One region of the Oceanobacillus sp. HCA-5259 genome, then DNA from elsewhere that is predicted to be linked to it. Evidence: riboswitches for the same ligand, from Rfam matches in the RefSeq annotation. Region 1 holds a riboswitch; each other region holds the start of a gene.

Region 1 (4,793 bases):
TATCGTAAAGATAATGACTGTAAGTATCAATATGATTTGCGCTGGAGGTGAGCCAAATTTTCTAGGGATACGTCTCTTCCGCATGTAAAAACCCCCTCACATCATGCTTATGCAACGATGCAAGGGGTTAGACGTGCTAAACTTATGAAATAAGAAGAAGAGCCTCCCTTCCCGTCATTCCTTCTCTCCAGCCGTATTCTTTCGATGCATCCGTAATTTTCTCGAGTGGAGCAGCGAGTAATTGGTCAATCGTCCGCACGCCTATCGCTCTCCCTGCAATTACCTCCCTTTCCCGCAACTTCGGAATCTCATTGAAAATATCCACATCCAGTGCAGCACACATAATATAGCCGACTTCGTTTGAAACCGTGAGTAATGTCGTCTTTGGCAGTTCGACACTTACTGCTGTGAACTGCATCCCTTCAATTTCAATTGGATTAACAGTAATCATCTCCGGATGCCTCCTTTAGTTACATAATAAAGTATGCAAAAGCAGGCTCCTCTGTCACAATCGGCATCTTAAGGCTGCGGTGTTTTATTTCTTAACGTATCGAGTAATAAATCCCTTAAAAATTCAGGTAGGAAATATTGTTTCATTTCTGATTTGGCAATTTCAGGGAGAAGGCGACCGAAAGTAAATGTATCGGCAGTAGCAATGCGATATGTTTTCTGCTTTTCCACAGCTGAACCATCACAGAACGTTACCCCAGTCACTGCTTCCGTTCCGTTCGCCCGTAGTGTCGTAGATATGGATAACCCAGCAAAAAGCATTCTGCCAATGACTTTCCCGCGGAAACCGAATCCTTTCAATTGAATCTCCATGAAATCTTTCTTCAAGGAAGCACGGATCACTTCAATCAATTCATCTCCCCTCAAATGCACGACAACTGGGTTGATCGGATGCGGACAAATCCGGTGGATATCACCGTAAGTGACCATTCCTTTTGGCAAGCCGTCAAGCAGAAGTCCAGCATTCAACAAAGATGCATCAGCATCCGTCCATTTCCGTACTGTTTCCGTCAAATCTTGCATCATCGGCACATCGCTAAACCAGTCCGCTTGAAACCCTTCTTCTAGATAAACAACTTCTGTTCCCAATATTCCAGAAGCTTCTTTTTCCAATTCAGTAAGCAGCCCTCTCGTATCTTCATCTTCGGGATAGCTTGATACATCTGTTGTATAAGCCTCTTTATGGATGAGCTCCTTTTTATCATGATCATATGTTAAGATAACTTCGCCAACATACATACAATGCTTGCCAGCAGCAGTGAGAAGACTGTTGTTCACATATTCACCGGTCCGCAACAGATGGTGAGTATGCCCTCCAATAATAACGTCGATATCCGGGAATTTCCGCGCAATCGCTTCATCTTCACTAATTCCTAAATGGGATAGAAGAATGATAATATCCGCTTCTTTCTTTAAAGAGGCCAGCTGTTTTTCCAACTCTTCAAAGGGGGAAGTTAGGTACCAGCCGAGTAGCCCGTAAAAAGCATTGAACGGAGCAGTAAGCCCGATCATTCCGATCCGTACTCCCGATTCCGTCTGGATAATTCGAGTATCGTGCAGCCATGCAGGTGGATTATGTTCTTTATGCTTCAAGTTCGCACAGACAACTTCAAATTCCGCCCCGTCGTATAAATGATATAAATCATCATGGGATAGTGTAATCCCTTCGTTGTTCCCAAGTGTGATGACATCATAACCGACCTCGTTTAAAAGCTTCACATTCGCCTTTCCCATCGAAGCCTCCGATATTGGATGAACACGGTCCATATGGTCACCAACATCAACTAAATAATGGGCATCCTCCCGAGCGATACGATTCTTTTTCATATCCTTTAAATAGCCAGCTGTCCGCGGCCACTGGCTGAAATCACTATGCAAATCATTTGTATAATAAAAATAAAGTTTTTCCTTCATAAATATTGCTCCTTAGCCTAAACCGTCCATAATCAAATGGATTCCTATAAGAAACTATATCAGCGATTCCTCCTGATGCAAACTATTTTGCATATTCATTATGTATTCTTTATTTCTCTTGCATTTTCTGAATAGCTGTACTATTATATATTCAATCATTAAAAACTTCATAATTTTTTCTTATCAAGAGAGACGGAGGGATTTGGCCCAATGAAGTCTCAGCAACCAGCTTAAACACGTGAGCCCGGTGCTAATTCCAATTGACGACCTGCCGTCTTGAAGATAAGAAGAGCGTACTTGTGTAGATACCGAGACCTTCTTCTTATAGAAGGTCTCTTTTTTATTACGAAGAATAGGGTGATAAGATGACAAAACAAAAGATTGAAAGTCGTTTAGTCCAATTAGGAAATCGATCGGATAAAAAAACGGGAGCAGTAAGTACACCGATTTACTTAACTACTGCCTATGAACATCAGGGTCTCGGTGAATCAACCGGATACGATTATAGCAGAACGAAAAATCCGACGCGAGAGATCCTGGAAAAGGGCATTGCCGATTTGGAAAATGGCTATGCAGGATTTGCCTGCAGTTCCGGAATGGCTGCCATTCAACTTGTATTATCCTTGTTTAAATCTGGGGATTCCTTATTGTTTTCAGCGGATGTGTACGGTGGAACCTATCGTTTATTAAAGCAATATGAGGAAAAATACAATATAAAGGCATGCTATTCCGATTTCGCATCGGTCGCTGCTGTAGAGGCATTGATTACGGAAAGTACAAAAGCTATCTTCATTGAGACTCCAACGAACCCGCTCATGGAGACAATTGATATCCCAACATATGCCGAACTCGCTAAAGAACATGATTTATTACTCATTGTCGATAACACTTTTTTAACACCTTATTTACAGCAGCCACTAGAGCTCGGTGCCGATATCGTCATTCATAGTGCAACGAAATATATTGGCGGCCATAATGATGTATTGGCGGGATTAGTCGTCGCAAAAGATGAAGATATTTCAGAACTCCTTGCAACGAATCATAATTCTTCCGGGGCAGTGCTTTCCCCTGCCGATTCTTTTTTAATTGTTCGAGGGATGAAGACACTTGGACTGCGCATGAAGCGTCATGAGGAGAATGCGAAGAAAATAGTGGAATATTTAAATGTGCGCGATGCAGTCGAGAATGTTCTATATCCAGGAGTTGGCGGGATGCTTTCGTTCCGTTTACAGGATGAAGCTTTAATTAATCCATTTTTACAAAATCTGCAGCTGATCACCTTTGCAGAAAGCCTAGGTGGTGTCGAAAGCTTTATTACATATCCGACCACACAGACCCATGCCGATATTCCGCTGGATGAGCGGGAAAGTCGCGGGGTCGATGACCGTCTCTTACGCTTTTCTGTTGGAATTGAGCATATTGATGATCTCATTTTAGATCTTGATACGGTTTTTGAAAAAATCCAGACAGCTACTGTTTTTGGATTAAATAAATGAAAGTGGGATATAACACTAGAGATAAACCCTACAAATCATAATAACGCTCTCGAAATTTACTAAGTGCGTTTGGAGACTGCATCGGTCGCTGTGTCTCATTAAGAATTCTCCCTCTGCAGCAGTCTCTGCATAGTCGAAGCTGGTAAGATGGTTTGTTTGAAGTGGTCCTATCTTTGTCTGCAGAAAATACCTATCTTTTAAGAGAATCCCCTTAAAAGATAGGTATTTAAATTAATAAAAATTGCTTTTAATGCAGTTTTAATATTATTTTGCAGCGGGTTGTAAGGTCATCGGAAGAATACAGATCTCTTTCCTATATAAAGGTATAAACCCCTTCTTTCATCTTTTGCATACATACTTCCCTTTTTAAGCTTGTAATTTTTCATACAGTCCTTTTTTGGACTGGCCGGGCATATATTTAAAAATAAACATATTTTTGCAGGGGGAGTACGATGTTTAGTCTATTGGAAAAGGCTGTTCTGTCTATAGCCTTATTACGGATTTTTTCCGGTTCGATCGAAATATTTGCGGCATTTTTAATGATTAAATTTAATGAGATAGAAAAAACTTTAATCATTAACAGTTCACTCGCTTTTGTCGGTCCCCTTATCCTCCTGCTCACTACTGCAATTGGGATTATCGGGATGTCCACAAAAATATCCTTTAGTAAATTCCTGTGGATTTTTCTTGGCGTTGCTCTAATTATTTACGGAATTAAGAAGGGATAGTGATTTTTCATGAAACGGTTGTGTATATTCTTTTTCTGTTCTTTTATTCATAATTCTTGTAAGGATTTCTTCTACATACATACCAAAGGTCGGGTTTGTTCGTTTTCTTGGCCGTGCCAACGCAATGTTTTGGTTTAACGCTATCCTCCCATCTTCTATTAATATCACCCTGTCCGCTATTGCAACTGCTTCTTCTACATCATGTGTAACAAGAATTGCTGTAAATTTCTTTTCTGTCCATAATGTTTCAATCAGTTCTTGCATTTCTAACCTTGTTAGCGCATCAAGTGCGCCTAGAGGTTCATCTAGTAGAAGTAAATTTGGCTCATGAACCAATGCTCTTGCTAAAGCAACCCGCTGTTTTTGACCACCGGAAAGCATGGAAGGAAAGTCATTTGCTCTATCTTCCAGCCCCACTTGGGTGAGGGATTCTAAAGCTTTCTTTTGCTGATCGCCAGGGAGTCCGATACAGACATTATCAATTACCCGCTTCCACGGAAGCAACCTGCCATCTTGAAACATCATTCGGGCCTTTTTATTTAGACCTTGTAATCGCTCCTCATTCAATTGAATCGAACCAGCCTTGGCATCTTCTAGACCTGCAACAAGGCGGAGGAATGTACTTTTCCCGCAACCACTTTTCCCT
Region 2 (4,793 bases), on a different contig from region 1:
GCAACATGCTTCCAGCTTAACTTCGGATGGTAAATGTTTTGCAAAATTTCTTCTACGACAGATGCCTCGTCGTCCTGCTTTAATGTGGATAGAAAGGCACTATCTGTAATATAATTCGCTTTTCCGTAGCCTGCTTTCAGCGGTGAGAATCGGTTCGTCATGTCCTCCTCGCGCCAGCCGAACATTGTTGTATCGATAGTAAGGACGATTGCTTGATAGCCTGTTTCTTCTGCACGCTTTACCATATTAAAGGAAATATTTTCGTTATTGGACCAGTACAACTGGAACCATTTTGGACTACCTTCTGAAACCTCTGCCACTTCCTCGATTGCGTAACTGGAAACCGTGCTTTGTATATAAGGTACATCCAATTTCGCAGCTGCTTTTGCAACCGCAAGTTCCGCTTCTTCATGCGTAGTTTTCAGCATTCCGATCGGAGCGAGCAAAAATGGGTGGGGGTACGTATGACCAAATAGCTCAATACTTGTATCCACGTTGGAGACATCATTTAAATATTGGGGCAGAATAGAATATTTCTCGAATGAAGCGGTGTTTTTCCGCAACGTCTCCTCCCCTCCGCCTCCTGAGCGGGTGTATCCAAATGCATTTTTCGACATTTTTTCTTTCGCTTTTGCCTCTAATTCTTCTACACGAAAAGGAAAAGTCTCCGTTGTTTCTAGGTTCGTAATGAATGCATCTTTCGGCTTTGTAGTCGTCAAGACTTCTACCTCCTAAAGTTGGCTTTCTTCCGTTTAATCCTTTTTCAAACGTGCAGCGATCCGGTTACCAAGGGACTGGATTCCTTGGACGAGGATGATTAAGATAAAGACCGTTGCATACATGACATCTACTTCATAACGTAAGTGTCCGAAACGATACGCAAGATCTCCGAGTCCCCCTGCACCGACTAGACCGGCCATTGCGGTCGCACCGATCAAGCTGATTGTAACAATTGTTAAGCCTAAAACGATGGATGGGCGTGCTTCTCGAAGCATGACACTCCAGATGATTTTATGTGTTTTAATCCCCATTGCTTTATATGCTTCAATAATTCCGCTATCCACTTCGAGTAGAGAACTTTCCAGTAAGCGTGCAAGATATGGTGCGGTGTAAATAACGAGTGGAACGATAACACCTTGCACGCCAATCGTTGTGCCGACCAAGAATTTCGTAAATGGCAGAATAAAGAATAATAGAATAATAAACGGAATCGAGCGGACTATGTTTATAACGAGATTCAATAATTGATAGACGAATTTATTTTCCAATGATTGTCCCGGGCGTGTCAGTACAACAAGTATGCCTAAAGGCACCCCAATCAAAATCGCAAAAAATAAGGAAATGATGACCATTTGAAACGTTTCAATGATAGCTTGGCCAATAATAGGCAGCCATTGTTCGATAAAGTTTTCCATTTTATTTATTCACCCTCCACTTCTTCTGTTACGACCCCTTGATCGTTTAAGAACGTTAAGGAGGCATTGATTTGTTCCTGTTCACCAACAAGATGAATGATCAGATTTCCGACGATTCCGTTTTTCAATTCCATAATATTCGCCGTTAAAATATTCGGCTTCACTTTAAACTTCTCAATCACTTGTGCAAGTAAAGGCTCCCCGGCACTCTCTCCAATAAAGGTCAGGCTTGTCACCGTACCATTTAGTTTCAATTGGTTGATGAGTGATGCGGATAATTTACGCTGGGAAATCGTATCTAAAAACTTCTTTGTCGTCTTATGACGGGGATCGGTGAACAATTCGATACTGGAGCGCTGTTCAACGATTTCTCCATTTTCAAGAACCGACACGTCGTCACAAATCTTCTGAATAACACTCATTTCGTGGGTAATGAGTAAGATGGTTATCCCAAGTTCTTTGTTAATCTTAAGGAGTAAATCAAGAATTGAATTAGTTGTTTCGGGGTCAAGGGCACTTGTCGCCTCGTCGCTCAGCAGGATTTCTGGTTCCTGTGATAATGCGCGTGCAATGGCGACACGCTGCTTCTGTCCACCAGATAATTGAGAAGGATAGCTGTCCTCTCTGTCTCCTAAATCAACAATTTTCAAATACTTTTCGACACGTTTCTTCACTTCTGTTTTGTTAAGGCCTAGAAGTCTTAGTGGTGTTGCTACGTTCTCATAAACGGTTGCAGTCTTCATGAGATTGAAATGCTGGAAAATCATTCCGATCTTCTGTCTCATTTTCCGCAAATTTTCATTTGATAGGGCTGTTAACTCTGTGCCATTGATTGTTACCGTTCCACTGTTCGGCTTTTCTAGTAAATTGACGAGCCGGATCAAGGTACTTTTACCAGCACCACTGTAGCCAATGACACCGTGGATTTCACCTTTTTTTACATGAAGGTTAACATTGTTTACCGCTGTAACATTCCCATTTTTAGATGGGAATACCTTCGTGATGTTCTCTAATTTGATCATCTATCTACCTTTCCCTTCCAATCGTCTTTAGATCAAGAAATAGTTGGTATAAACAAAGGCGGAAGCGCCCTTGCAGGTTAAAAACGCGACGTCCTGTCGCAACACCTGCACTAGCACATCCTGTGCGTCGTAGCAACGTACAAACTGGAGCACTCCGGAATGAGATAAAGGAAACACGGCGAACGTAGAGAGCCGATGTTGACTTATCGATTGGAGGAGTGTGAAGTTTGGGACTGCGCACTGCTCGTCCCACTAAAAGATCTGCTAGTTGCTGGGCGCAGAGCGGACGTGGCTGGCCCTGGACACCTAAGTTATCACAACACTTTTACTTTATAGTTCCTTATACAATAAAAATAGCCTCTCTTTTCTAAAGAAAGAGAGGCTTTGTATGTATTCAGAGGTCCTCTCTTATCTTTCAAAACATCACGTTTTGCTGGAATTAGCACCTCTTTTATGGTTGACATAAAAAGGTTGCCGAGCTTCATCGGGCCAGTCCCTCAGCTACTCTTGATAAGAGATAAAACTATTTAATTATATTGATATAGACTACAGCAAAAGTTACGTGTCGTCAACTCTTATTTTAGTAATCTTTCAGACTAAGAGAAAAGTTTAAGTTTTTCAATCCGTTCGACTGCTTCTTCAAGACGGGCTTCATCAACTAGTAAACCGATCCGGATATAACCTTCCCCGTACGTCCCGAAGCCATTTCCGGCGGCGACAGCAACATCAGCCTTTTCCAGTAGCAAATCAGCAAATTGCTCACTTGTATACCCACTCGGAACCGGCAGCCATGCAAAGAACGAGCCACTAGGAGCTTCAACTTCCCAACCAATCCGTTTACATGCCGCGATTAATGCATTCCTGCGCCCTTCATACAGCTCGACTAATTCCTCCACACTTGATTGCTCTGCAGTTAAGGCAACAGCCGCCGCATGTTGGACTGCGGGGAACAGACTAACGAATAAATGATCTTGCAGGAGATTGATCGCTTCAATCATTTTCGCGTTGCCAACAGCAAAGCCTACTCGCCAACCGGCCATATTGTATGTTTTCGATAAGGTATAAAGCTCGATCCCGATATCTTTAGCGCCCTCTACCTCGAGGAAACTAACCGGTTTTTTCCCGTCAAAGCCTATTGCACCGTAAGCAATATCATGGACGATACCGATACCGTGCTCCTTGCCTAACTGTGCCGTCTCTTCGAAAAATTCTTTGGAAGCGATGGCTCCTGTAGGATTATTCGGATAATTTAAGTAAAGTAATTTCGCTTCTTCTAATTGTTTCGGCGTGAGCTTGTCATAGTCTGGTAAGAATGCATTTTCTCGAAGTAATGGCATTACTTCATGCCGAACATTCGCAAGCTTGACGCCAGATAGATAGTCCGGGTAGCCTGGATCTGGCAGTAACAGCATGTCGCCTTCGTTCATTAAGGCGAGGGGTAGTTCGACTAAGCCAATCTTCGTCCCAAATAAAACAGCTACTTCCGCTTCCGGGTCTAAATCGACATTGTATTCCCGCTTATAGAAATCGGCTGCTGCTCGTTTCAATTCCGCTGTGCCACGAAACGGCGAGTATTTATGTGAATTTGGGTCTGCGGCAGCTTCTTGCAAAGCTTGCACAATATTGGGTGGAGTTGGTTGATCCGGGTTCCCTTGCCCCAAATTAATGACATCGCGACCTTCTGCGTATGCTTTTGTCACTTTTTCTACGAGAGTTGCAAAAAATTGAACGGGCAACTCCTTTAGGCGATTCGAAAATTCCATTGACATAACCTCTTTATTTGTATATTTAATATAACTCTGGGACACGGCTTTCAAAGATTGGGACACTTTTTCTGACTTCAATTACCCTGTCCGGATTGATTGTGCCTCGTAATGTTTCTTCTTTATCTTCTGAACCTTTTACGAGAACATCTCCCCAAGGGTCTGCGATTAAAGAAGTTCCGGTGTATTCAACCTCGTTCAGGGTGCCGACATTGTTTGCAGATACGACATACATTTGGTTTTCAATTGCGCGGGCTATTTGCAGGTTAACCCAATGATTGGTACGCGGTTTCGGCCATTCGGCAGGGATAAATAATACTTGCGCCCCGTCTAACGCCAACTTGCGCGTGAGTTCTGGAAAACGCAGGTCATAGCAAATAATGACACCCATCCGAATCCCATCGAGTTCAAAAGTTTGCACTTTTTCCTTGCCACCAGTCAAGTATGCTGGTTCGTTCAACATCGGTACGAGGTGCATCTTGCTATATTCATAAACAAGGTTGCCGGCGCGGTCAAAAACAAGACTCGTATTATATAATTTGTCATCCACTTTATTCGCAATCGAGCCACCGACAATATTAATCTTGTATTCC
Region 3 (4,793 bases), on a different contig from region 1:
CCTCGATATCTTGGAAATACTTTTCAAAAGGATTATAGATCCCAAGCAAGTAAATATCGGCATTTGAATTAATATCAGAGAGCCTTTTAAGAACCTCTTCAAGCCGCTCTTCATAATCGCTATGTTCATCAATAAAGTCATCCATTTCGAGGTTCGTAATATTTTCTTTTGCCACTTGCATGATGTCATTGGCGCCAATCGTGACGAGAACAATATCTGCCTCTTCCAGTGCTTCAATGATTTCAGGTTGCCCCAAGCGGATTAAAAGCTGATCCGTCCGATTTCCGGGAATACCGAAGTTTTCAAATGTTGCAATCTCGTCCTCTTGATTGATGGAACGCTCTAAAATGCCGACATAGCCGCCACTATTTGTTGCATCACCAACTCCACGGGTCAACGAGTCACCAATCGCAACAATTTTCACTTCCCGTTGGAAAATCCGGCCAATCGTCTCTCGGACAATATGGGATAATCGTTCGGAAAAGCTGTTTTCCTCTTCTTCAGTTTCTTCCTTATCTTCCAGTTCATCTTGTTCGGGTTCGATTTCTTCCTTCAATTCTTCTGCATTTTCCTCAGGGATCAACGGTTGGGTTAATGCTGGGGGCTGACCATCGATATAATAAAGTATTCCTATTGTTAAAAGAATGATTGCAAAAAGAATAAATAATATTTTTTTCATCGTATCACACCTATAATCTGTCTACTACCAGTATAAAACGTGGATTTAATTTGTCTAGTATGCTCTATCTACCCAATTATTCTACGCACAAAAAGTTGAAGTTAAACGAGGAGACAGGAACAAAAAAGAAACGAACGCACCTTGCATTCGTTTCTTTAATAAAAAAATTGTTATATTTCGATTGCTTCTTTTGCTGCTTTACTGCCACGGATACGGTCTAATTCATCCGCAATGGACTTGCTTTCGATCACGTGAATGCCTGCTGCTTGTGCATATTCTGCTGCTGCATCATCGATGTTATTTTCAATCCAAAGAATTTTACTTTCTTTATTTATAAGTTGCTCGATTGTTTCTTTCGGAAGTTCTTCTGCATTTACTACAAGAGCATCAAGTGTTTCGGAAGTGCCATTCAATTGTTTTGGCTCCTCAACCGCTACAACTTCAAAACCGTAGTTACGCAACTTCTTCTCGGTTGCTTCATCAACACCAGTAACTGCAATTGTTTTCTTTCTCAACCCATTGGAGCGATCGAAAGGCGAATGGAGCAACCAGTTAGCTGCGTCATCCGCAGTCGGTGTGAATTGTGGTGCTTCACCAGTTGCTTTTGCAATAGCTTGGTCAAGGTCTTTCAAGATATCTTTCGTTGACTCAAGACCAATTGATAGCCGGACAAGCTCTTCAGGCGTACCACTCTTTTGTAAGTCCTCTGCACTTAGTTGTTGGTGTGTCGTTGAAGCGGGATGAATAATAAGGGATTTCGAATCTCCAACGTTTGCCACATGGGACCAGAGGGTAATGTTATCGATCAACTTACGTCCTGCTTCCCGGCCACCTTTAATACCAAATGTAATTATAGATCCTGCGCCTCGGTTTAAATACTTTTTCCCCAATTCATAGGATGGGTGCTCCTCAAGCCCTGGATAGTTGACCCATTCAACAGCTGGGTGGTTCTTTAGGTACTTAACGACCTCTTTCGTATTTTCCAAATGACGATCAATACGTACTTGTAAAGACTCTAGCCCTTGAATGAAAGTGAATGCGCTCTTTGGACTTAGTGATGCACCAATATCACGTAGAAGTTGAACACGTAATTTTGTTGCATATGCAGCCGGTCCTACATCTGCGTATTTTAAACCTTTATAGCTATCGTCCGGTGTTGTGAACTCAGGGAAACGCGGGTTATCCCAGTTGAAGCGTCCACCGTCAATAACGACACCGCCGATAGTTGAACCATGACCGCCAATCCATTTCGTTGCCGAGTGGATCACAATATCTGCGCCCCAGCTAATTGGTTTTGTGATGAATGGGGTTGCAAATGTATTATCGATAATGAGTGGAAGCCCATTTTCATGCGCGATTTCAGCAACTGCTTCAATATCAAATACGTTCAAGCTTGGGTTCGTAATCGTTTCCCCGAATATTGCTTTCGTTTTATCCGTGATTGCTGCACGGAAATTCTCCGGGTTTGTTCCGTCTACTAGCTTAAATGTGATTCCGTATTTCGGTAAGGTGTTTAGGAACAGGTTATACGTTCCACCGTAAAGATTGCTGTCCGCAATGATTTCATCACCGGTTCCAGCGATGTTTAGAATAGCGAGCGTAATAGCAGCCATTCCAGAAGATGTTGCCACTGCTCCTACACCATCTTCAAGATCCGCAATCCGTTGTTCAAAAGCTCCGACGGTCGGGTTGGTGATTCTTGTATAAATGTTTCCTGCTTCTGTGAGCCCGAAAAGATTTTGTGCATGCTCCGTATCCCGGAAAACATAGGAAGTTGTTTCATAAATCGGAACCGCTCTTGCCCGTGATGTTGGATCTGCTTCCTCCTGACCAGAGTGAAGAGCTTGTGTTTCTAAATTGAAAATGTTGAATTCTGACATTGATAATTCCTCCTTGGTTTTGAAAAATATGTAGCTTTGGTATGTTTTGGAGAGAGGGGAATAATTAAAACGCCCCCCTTCCTTAAGAAGAGGGGCGTATAGTTTACTATACATATCCTCCTCTTATCTTCCAGATCCGGGTAGATCTGTAGGATTTAGCACCATTAAAAGTAAAATTGCTTACTTCAAGGTTGCCGGGCTTCATCGGGCCTAATCCCTCCGCCGCTCTTGATAAGAAGATTTCTTGCTTCAGATTTGCTAGAAGCGCGTTAATTGCGCTACTTAAAAATCTTTTATAAATTTACAGATGATTATAACGTTTAATCCAGACTAATGTCAACCCCTTTAGTTGGTTTTTTAAAAAAGATTGATACCGGGACATGGGGTTACCGGGACATGGGGTCAGAGCGTTTGTCCCGCTGGTCTGGGACATGGGGGTCAGAGCAATTGTCCCGCAGGCGCTGGAACATTGGGGTCAGTGTATCTGTCCCACTGGGACAAGTGCTCTGACCCCATTCTTATGTATTTGCCTGTCTTTTCGCTGGGTGATGATATACCGAGCTTAAATAGAGAATTAATGCAAACCAGATAAATAAAAAGGCGATAAATTTTTCTATTGAAAAAGCTTCATGATAGACGAATACTCCTAGGAAGAGCATGATCGTCGGTGTAATGAATTGTAAAATCCCTACCATAGATAGCGGAATTGCTTTTGCTCCATTAGCAAATAATAAAAGTGGAATTGCTGTGGCGATCCCTGCGCCAATAAGTAAAAGATTTGTCCCGGATATAGCAGAGGACAGAGTGAAAGCTTGACGTGGTAGCAGGAAAAGGTAGCCCGCTGCAATTGGTGTAACTAGCATCGTTTCAATCGTTAGGCCATGGGTGGAGCTAATGTTGATTTTCTTTTTTAGAAGCCCATAGATTGCAAAGCTTGTTGCAAGGGCGAGTGAGACCCAGGGAAAGACACCGCTTGATACGCTCAGATAAAGGACACTTATGGCACACAGAAGAAAGGCAAATCCTTGTCGCATCGTTACTTGTTCCCTTAAAACGACAATACCTAAGAAAATGCTCATTAATGGATTAATATAATAGCCTAGGCTTGCTTGGAGGACGTAACCATTCGCGACTGCCCAAATGAATAAGAACCAATTCGTCGAGATAAGAATTGAAGCAGCTGCAATAGCTAGTAGGTCCTTTGGATTTCGTAATAAATTTCGGCACGTATGGAGAAACGAACGGAATTGTTTGATTGTAAGCAGTAAAGCAATCATGAAAATGAATGACCAGACAATTCGATGGGCGAGCGTTTCCATTGGATTCACATGATCGAGAAGTTTCCAGTACATTGTTAAGAAACCCCAAAGCAAATATGCACTAAACGTATATAACGTACCTAACTTCATTTCCCTCGATTCCATCGTCACCAATCCCCCATCCTAACCCCTCTGTAAGTATAAAAACAATATTAAGACTAATTACGCAAGAATCGGGACGGGGGGTCAGTGCATTTGTCCCGCTGGTAGGTGGGACATTGGGGTCAGTGTAGCTGTCCCATTGGGACAAATGCTCTGACCCCAAGTGTCCCAACTCCCTCGGAAAACGCTTTCATAATAGTGTTTTTTCTTGTATGCTAGTTATAGAGATATTGCTTCATTTTGAAATGAGAAGTAAAGGGGAGGAAGCATATGACAAAGAAATATCAAAGGTTTGAAACTGCAGTGATTCATGAGGGTTATGATGAGAAGGAAATGCTCGGAAGTCTGTCCATTCCACTATTTCAAACATCCACTTATGTTTTTGACACGGCAGAACAAGGCGAAAGACGATTTAGCGGGGAAGAGGAGGGATTTGTCTATTCGCGTTTAAGAAATCCGACCGTTCGTGTCCTTGAGGAGCGGATTGCCAGGCTTGAAAATGGAGAGAAAGGTCTTGCTTTTGCTTCAGGTATGGCGGCTGTTTCGGCGGTTTTATTATACTTAACGAAGGCAAATGATCATGTTCTATGCTCTGCTGGGCTTTACGGCTGCACGTACGGATTATTAACACTGATGAAGGAAAAATACAATATCACGTCAGACTTCTCCCTGCTTGACTCAGAAGATGCAATCCACGCTAAAATAAAACCAGAAACCGCATTGATTTATGTTGAAACACCGATCAATCCCACAATGAAGCTTATTGATTTGGAACTTGTAACAAAAGTTGCGAAAGAATATAGTATTCCAGTC

The links. A riboswitch is a leader RNA that binds a small molecule or an ion and turns the genes downstream of it on or off. The one in region 1 is predicted to bind S-adenosylmethionine.
Region 2: another riboswitch for S-adenosylmethionine. It lies ahead of WKU33_RS12625 (methionine ABC transporter ATP-binding protein); the one in region 1 lies ahead of WKU33_RS08080 (methionine biosynthesis PLP-dependent protein).
Region 3: another riboswitch for S-adenosylmethionine. It lies ahead of WKU33_RS01060 (O-acetylhomoserine aminocarboxypropyltransferase/cysteine synthase family protein); the one in region 1 lies ahead of WKU33_RS08080 (methionine biosynthesis PLP-dependent protein).

The regions. Positions count from the first base shown of each region.
Region 1 covers NZ_JBBKBV010000010.1:70,957-75,749, forward strand. The annotation lists gene yunB (sporulation protein YunB) at 1-84, opposite strand, end outside; gene WKU33_RS08070 (YunC family protein) at 143-451, opposite strand; gene WKU33_RS08075 (bifunctional metallophosphatase/5'-nucleotidase) at 520-1,923, opposite strand; SAM riboswitch class I at 2,101-2,212, shown strand; gene WKU33_RS08080 (methionine biosynthesis PLP-dependent protein) at 2,289-3,419, shown strand; gene WKU33_RS08085 (YqhV family protein) at 3,872-4,147, shown strand; gene WKU33_RS08090 (ATP-binding cassette domain-containing protein) at 4,118-4,793, opposite strand, start outside.
Region 2 covers NZ_JBBKBV010000023.1:695-5,487, reverse strand. The annotation lists gene WKU33_RS12635 (alpha-hydroxy-acid oxidizing protein) at 1-719, opposite strand, end outside; gene WKU33_RS12630 (methionine ABC transporter permease) at 753-1,415, opposite strand; gene WKU33_RS12625 (methionine ABC transporter ATP-binding protein) at 1,421-2,437, opposite strand; SAM riboswitch class I at 2,843-2,954, opposite strand; gene WKU33_RS12620 (pyridoxal phosphate-dependent aminotransferase) at 3,034-4,200, opposite strand; gene WKU33_RS12615 (carbon-nitrogen family hydrolase) at 4,226-4,793, opposite strand, start outside.
Region 3 covers NZ_JBBKBV010000001.1:235,274-240,066, forward strand. The annotation lists gene WKU33_RS01055 (SGNH/GDSL hydrolase family protein) at 1-679, opposite strand, end outside; gene WKU33_RS01060 (O-acetylhomoserine aminocarboxypropyltransferase/cysteine synthase family protein) at 850-2,559, opposite strand; SAM riboswitch class I at 2,680-2,797, opposite strand; gene rarD (EamA family transporter RarD) at 3,078-3,983, opposite strand; gene megL (methionine gamma-lyase) at 4,251-4,793, shown strand, end outside.